Regions from separate parts of the Brenneria sp. L3-3C-1 genome, predicted to be linked through region 2. Evidence: predicted binding sites of a transcription regulator. Region 2 holds the regulator's gene; each other region holds the start of a gene.

Region 1 (2,277 bases), on a different contig from region 2:
CTGCGGCGGCGGCATCGACGGCAAGCGAATGAGCGGGATCAGCGTTACCCAGGTTCCGACGGCGGCTAAAGCGTAATTCCAGCCCACATCGCCCCAGGCGATAACCATTCCCCCGATGGCGGGAGACACCACCGCGCCGAAGCGTACCGTCAGCATACTGATGCCTCCCGCCGAGGCGAGGTTTTCGCGCCCGACCAGCGCCGAGGTGGCCGCCATCAATGCCGTCATGCCGACCGCGCCGAAAAAACCATCCCATACGGCAAGCAACCAGAGCAGGATCAACGACGGTTCCGGTGCCAGCGTATTCAGGAATAAACCGGCGAATCCGGCGCCGCAGGTGGCGCGGGCAAACAGGATAAGGCGACGGCGGTTGTATCTGTCCGCCATAACGCCGCCCAACAACAGGCCGATAAACATGCCGCCCCCGGCCAGAACGACCGCCAGACCGACCTGAAGCGTCGAACCGGTCATCTGCTGGATCTGCACCGGAACCGCCACGGTCAGCATACCCAGCGCCAAAACGGAGATAAAACGCGCGCAAAACAGCGCCCGGAAATCGCGATTCTCTTTGAGTAAACTGAAATTGAGTAAAATGGAGGGTCTGTCCATGGCATTTTTCCGGCGGTTGTACATTGCGATTGCGTCGATAAAACTAACCTCATCGACGCCAGCGTTTTGTTCGCGATAAAGGCATGTTATTATAATCAATATCAAATTATATTGATAATTATAATCATTTGCATATGCATTCCAATAAGACGCCAGTTCCACCGATGGATAACGCCGATCTGCTGCGCCCCTCATCAAAGGGAATGATAACCGGCCATCCGCTGTACGGCTTACTCATCGTCAGTCTGTTATTGATGCTGTGCTGTCTGCTCAGTTTATTCGTCGGCGCCAAATATATTTCCGTTGCCAGCGTCATCAACATATTGAGCGGCGATCATTCCCATCCCGACAGCACGATTATCCTTGATGCCCGCATACCGCGCACGCTGGCCGGTTTGCTGGCTGGCGCCGCGCTCGGCGTATCCGGGGCGCTGATCCAGGCGCTGACCCGCAATCCGCTGGCCGACCCGGGTATTTTAGGTATAAATGCCGGCGCCAGCTTCGCGGTGGTAATCGGTATCGCGTTTTTCGGCGCAACGCTGCCTGAACAGTACCTGTGGTTCGCCTTCAGCGGCGCGCTATTATCCAGCATCGGGGTATGGCTAATCGCTTTCCAGGCTCGGGGAAAGTCCAGCCCGGTTCGTTTAACCCTGGCCGGGGTGGCGCTCGGCGCCGTGCTGGCGGGAATGACCTCCGCTATCTCGCTGATGGATCCGCTGGTCTATGACCATGTTCGTTTCTGGGAAGCCGGTACGCTGGATATCCGCAGCATGCACATTATAAAAGTGATCGCGGCGCCGGTGCTGGCCGGGTTGGCGCTGGCTTTGTTACTGGCTCGCTCCCTTAATGTGCTGGACATGGGGCATGACATCGCGCAGGCGCTGGGCACGCGTACCACCGTCATTCAGGTGCTAGGCCTGATCGCCATCACGCTGTTATGCGGCGCCGCTACCGCCGCGGTGGGGCCGATTGCGTTTATCGGTCTGATGGTGCCGCATATCGCCCGTCGGCTGGTCGGTCCGGATCAGAGGAAGATCCTGCCCTGGGTACTGCTGCTGACGCCGGGCCTGCTGTTGATTTCCGATATGGTCGGCCGGGTTATTGTGCCCGGAGAATTACGCGTTTCCATTGTTACCGCCTTTATCGGCTCCCCGGTACTGATTGCTCTGGTCCGCCGTCATGGAGGGAAAAACGGGTGATGCAGATCGGATTGGCTCAGAACACCCGGCGTCGGCGCGGATATTGCGGCATCATGGCGACGCTGTGCCTGATGCTGGCGATACTGGCACTGGTTTCAGGCACCATGCCGCTCAGCATCGAGCAGATACTTCGGGCTTTATGGGGCGACGCCCCCGCCAACATCGTCACCATTGTGGTTCAGTGGCGTTTGCCTCGCGTGGTCATGGCGCTGATCTTCGGCGCTGCGCTTGGCGTCAGCGGCGCCATCTTCCAGTCGCTGCTGCGTAATTCGCTCGGCAGTCCGGACATTATCGGGTTCAACTCCGGCGCCTATACCGGTGCGCTGATGGCGATAATCCTGTTTAACGGCGGCGAATTCAGTATTGCGGGCGGCGCCCTGGCGGGGGGTATTCTCTCCTCGGCGCTGGTCTGGCTATTGACATGGCGTCACGGAATTCAGGGCTTTCGTCTGATTATCATCGGCATTGC
Region 2 (2,277 bases):
GCCGATAAGTGGGTAAAACACGGCATCATACCATTAAGAATCAAGAGGTTATTCAATTCATGGCACTCATAGGAATTTTCTTTGGCAGTGACACTGGCAATACCGAGAACATTGCCAAGACGATCCAACAGCAACTGGGAACCGACGTTGCCGAAGTTCATGACATCGCCAAAAGCAGCAAAGAAGATCTTGAAGCGTTCGATATTTTATTGCTCGGTATCCCTACCTGGTACTACGGGGAAGCGCAGTGCGACTGGGATGACTTTTTCCCTACGCTGGAAGAGATCGACTTCAGCGGTAAACTGGTTGCCTTGTTCGGCTGCGGCGATCAGGAAGACTATGCCGAGTACTTCTGTGACGCCATGGGCACCATCCGCGATATCATTGAACCGCATGGCGCGACGATTATTGGACACTGGCCGACGGAAGGGTATTACTTTGAAGCCTCTAAAGGTCTGGCTGATGACAACCACTTCATCGGTTTGGCCATCGACGAAGATCGTCAACCCGAACTGACCAGCGAGCGCGTTACAGCCTGGGTAAAACAGATCGGCGACGAACTGAATCTGAAAGAACTGGTAGGCTGAGCCGATTCTCTGGCTCTGATGACACTCTCGTCAGAGCCAGATTGATAGAAAAAACCTCTCATAAAAATTGATACATTTTTTTAACTTCTCCTTATAAGTATGTACAATACCCACATCGGTTCTGTGCGTTCATTGAACGTTCCTCATTTACCAACAATACATTGCATGGTACACCTGTAGTGTATGTGGAAATAATATTGTTAACATTCCATGGTTTTCATTTTGAATGCGCAGTTCTATAATTGGGACGTTATTACATTTTTTGAGCCGACCGATGACATAGGCTAGGTAGCCTCCATTGATAAGTAAGCAACAGGACTAAATCCGCATGACTGACAACAACATCGCATTAAAGAAGGCCGGCCTGAAAGTCACTCTTCCAAGACTGAAAATTCTGGAAGTGTTGCAGGATCCGGAGTGCCATCACGTCAGTGCGGAAGATTTATATAAGAAACTGATTGATATGGGTGAAGAGATTGGTCTAGCGACCGTCTACCGCGTACTGAATCAGTTTGATGATGCGGGGATCGTAACCCGTCATAATTTTGAAGGCGGTAAATCCGTTTTTGAACTGACGCAGCAGTATCATCATGACCATCTGATTTGTCTGGATTGTGGCAAAGTGATTGAATTCCGTGACGAATATATCGAAGCACGCCAACGCGAAATAGCGGAAAGACACGGTATCAAGTTGACCAACCACAGTTTGTATCTGTATGGCCATTGCAGTGAAGGGGATTGCCGTGAAGACGAAACCCTGCACGATGCAAGAAGATAAATCGACCGCATAAAAAATCGCCTGAAGCGATTTTCAGACCATTGACATAGCCTGTTATTAGGGAGAGCGTGGCGAGGGGTCGTAGCGGCGTAAGCCGCCGACAAATTTGCCAGGAGCAAATTTGAACAGCATTTATGCTGGCCCGCAGGGTGGGGCACAAGGATGTGTCCCATAATGGCCCCTCGGTACGGTAGGCCCGGGTATCTCAGGCTTACAGACGACTTTGTCAGCAACCTCTTTTCAACGTCGCTTGCGACGATCCGTAGGGTGACGGACTTCCTGTCCGTCATAAAATAAAACCGCCGAGGCGGTTTTATTTTTGTTTTACTCTGTAAGCCAATCCCGCTATCACCCCACCCAGGTATCCCGCAGGCCTACCGTGCGATTAAACACCAGATGCTGCGCGCTGGAATAAACCCGATCGGCGCAGAAGTAGCCTTCGCGCTCAAACTGATACGCTTTTTCCGCTTCCGCCTGCGCCAGACTCGCCTCAACGAATCCCTGCACCACTTTCAGCGATTCCGGGTTGATGGTTGACAGGAAATCATCCGCCGCCGCCGGATTGGCGACGCTAAACAGACGATCGTACAAGCGGAACTCCGCCGGCAACGCATGCGCTACGGACACCCAGTGAATCACGCCTTTTACCTTGCGGCCATCAGCCGGATCTTTACTTAAGGTATCCGGATCGTAGCGACAGTAGATGGCGGTGATGGCGCCCTGCTCGTCTTTATCAATATGTTCCGCTTTAATCACATAAGCGTTACGCAGACGAACCTCTTTACCCAGCACCAGACGCTTATACTGTTTATTGGCTTCCTCACGGAAATCAGCGCGATCGATATACACCTCGCGGCTGAATGCAACCTGACGGGATCCCATTTCCGGTTTATTCGGATGATTCGGCATCGT
Region 3 (2,277 bases), on a different contig from region 2:
TATCTTATTAGTGACATTGAAATTAAAAAAGACGGGGGTGGAGATGCCTTATTCATCGAAAGAACAACTTCCTGATAATGTAAAAAACGTACTGCCTTCCCACGCGCAGGAAATATATAAAGAAGCGTTCAATAGCGCTTGGGATCAATATAAAGATGCTGACGACAGGCGGGGCGATGACAGTAGGGAAGAAACCGCTCATAAGGTGGCATGGAGCGCGGTGAAAAACCAGTATGAAAAAAAAGATGATAACAAGTGGCACAAGAAAAAATAACTCCCTACCATGGTAGCCGATGGCAATAAAAATATTATTGCTCGGTCGACCATTTGTCAGTGTCAGACTCTCGGTAATCTATAAATATTCAAGACCTTATTATTCCATAGGCTGAAACCCTGATTTAACCCATCGCGTTTTCCCACACCGGGGACATTTTTCCTTGTTGCTTCCAGGCTGGTTTTGCGCTTCATGATATTGTGTATGACTACAGTGACAACATGAATAATAACCTTTATCGTCTATTTCCTCTTTAATCGCTAACAGATATAAAGGTAACGTGGTCAAGCCAGGTTTAATGTCCTTTTTTTCATGCTCAAATACGCTGATATTTCCATCTATTTCAAGAAAGGCTAATTTAATCTGTCCAAGCTGTTCAATGCTTTTCTGCCGCAGCTCCATCATCACTTCATCCATTGAGAAACTTTGCTTTTGCAGGCTATGCCATTTCAATACGCCATCCTCAATAATCAAAAGCGGTTTTCCATCAAATTTTTCCTGGAAATAATCACTTTTCTTCAATGCATATGCAAACATCTTGTACAGCAAAATAACCACAACAAACACCACCAGTACTGGAAGCAGGGGCGTATCGTCATATAAAGCCACATCCCCGGCCGCCGATCCCAGAGATAAAACGATCACTAACTCTAACGGCGTCATTTGCTTAATTCCACGCCGGCCGATCAGTTTGATAAAAGTTAAAACGAAAAAGAATGAGATGATCGAGCGTACGGCGACCTCTCCTAAGTAGCTGATGGGGAAATTATTAATAGCCATCCGACTCACATCAAAAACGACCATATATCACTCTTCCGATAAAGTAGCGTAATAATGAGGGTAGGCTATATATGCGCTTGCGTCGCTCTCTAACGCTCATCGTCTTTATCATTAGGATGGCAGGATAAATATCGCTTGATGACAAGTATGGCAATCATCGCCCACATCCGAGCGGTATCTTTGTCAGGAATGCCTGTCCGCGGTTACCTATAAACCCCCATAAGAAATACTGCCTATTCGTTCTTTACGCAAAGACGTTTTTATATAATTAATTGTTTTTAATAAATAAATTAGACATCCCCATTGATGTATTCATCATTACGATCCTCTTTTCACGCCACACATTATGGAGGAAATGTGAGGTTTTTCCCGACATATATACAATGATAATCATTATTATTATCATTAGTCTTTGCTTGCAATTATGTACATAAATGGGGATAAATATAATGAATGTAACAACTAATTACATTAAGCGACCATTGGCCGTACTGCTGGCTGGAATTTTGAGCGGTAACGTCTACGCAGCAGAAGAAACACAAGAAGATGTCATGGTAGTGCAGGCGACGGCGGAGGAAGCGCTGAAACAGCAGCCAGGGGTTTCCATCATTACCGCCGAGGATATTCAGAAATCGCCGCCGGTTAATGACCTGTCGGATCTTATTCGTAAAATGCCCGGCGTTAATCTGACCGGCAACAGCGCCACTGGCGCTCGCGGCAATAATCGCCAGATCGATATCCGCGGCATGGGGCCGGAGAACACGCTGATTCTAATCGACGGCAAACCGGTTTCCTCGCGTAATGCCATCCGCTATAGCCGGACAGGTGAACGTGACACCCGCGGCGATACCAACTGGGTGCCGGTGGAGATGGTCGAGCGGGTCGAAGTATTGCGCGGTCCGGCCGCCGCACGCTATGGTTCCGGCGCGGCGGGCGGTGTGGTGAATATTATTACCAAACGCCCCACCAACGACTGGCATGGCTCATTCACTGTGTATACCAATCAGCCGGAAGATAATAAAGAAGGCGCCACCAACCGGGCTAACTTTAGCCTTAACGGCCCGTTGATCGACGATACGCTGACCATGCGGGTGTATGGCAATATCAATAAGACTGACGCCGACGCCGCCGATATCAATAGTTCCATCGCCGATACCACTGCCGCCGGGCGCGAAGGGGTGCGCAACAGAGATATCAACACGCTGTTGTCGTGGAAGATCAAT

The links. Region 2 encodes Fur, which represses iron uptake genes when iron is present. Its sites were predicted from a motif close to ATAATAATGAGAACNACTATCAA; they were not measured.
Region 1: the regulator Fur is predicted to act here: its motif matches at 721-743, upstream of fepD (Fe(3+)-siderophore ABC transporter permease).
Region 3: the regulator Fur is predicted to act here: its motif matches at 1,438-1,460, upstream of JG725_RS12440 (TonB-dependent siderophore receptor).

Annotation. Positions count from the first base shown of each region.
Region 1 covers NZ_JAEMHF010000004.1:51,639-53,915, forward strand. Annotated here, with positions in the region: gene entS (enterobactin transporter EntS) at 1-609, opposite strand, end outside; gene fepD (Fe(3+)-siderophore ABC transporter permease) at 813-1,808, shown strand; gene fepG (iron-enterobactin ABC transporter permease) at 1,808-2,277, shown strand, end outside.
Region 2 covers NZ_JAEMHF010000002.1:192,089-194,365, forward strand. Annotated here, with positions in the region: gene fldA (flavodoxin FldA) at 60-587, shown strand; gene fur (ferric iron uptake transcriptional regulator) at 916-1,365, shown strand; gene glnS (glutamine--tRNA ligase) at 1,714-2,277, opposite strand, start outside.
Region 3 covers NZ_JAEMHF010000005.1:152,099-154,375, forward strand. Annotated here, with positions in the region: gene chaB (putative cation transport regulator ChaB) at 44-274, shown strand; gene JG725_RS12435 (DUF421 domain-containing protein) at 374-1,078, opposite strand; gene JG725_RS12440 (TonB-dependent siderophore receptor) at 1,504-2,277, shown strand, end outside.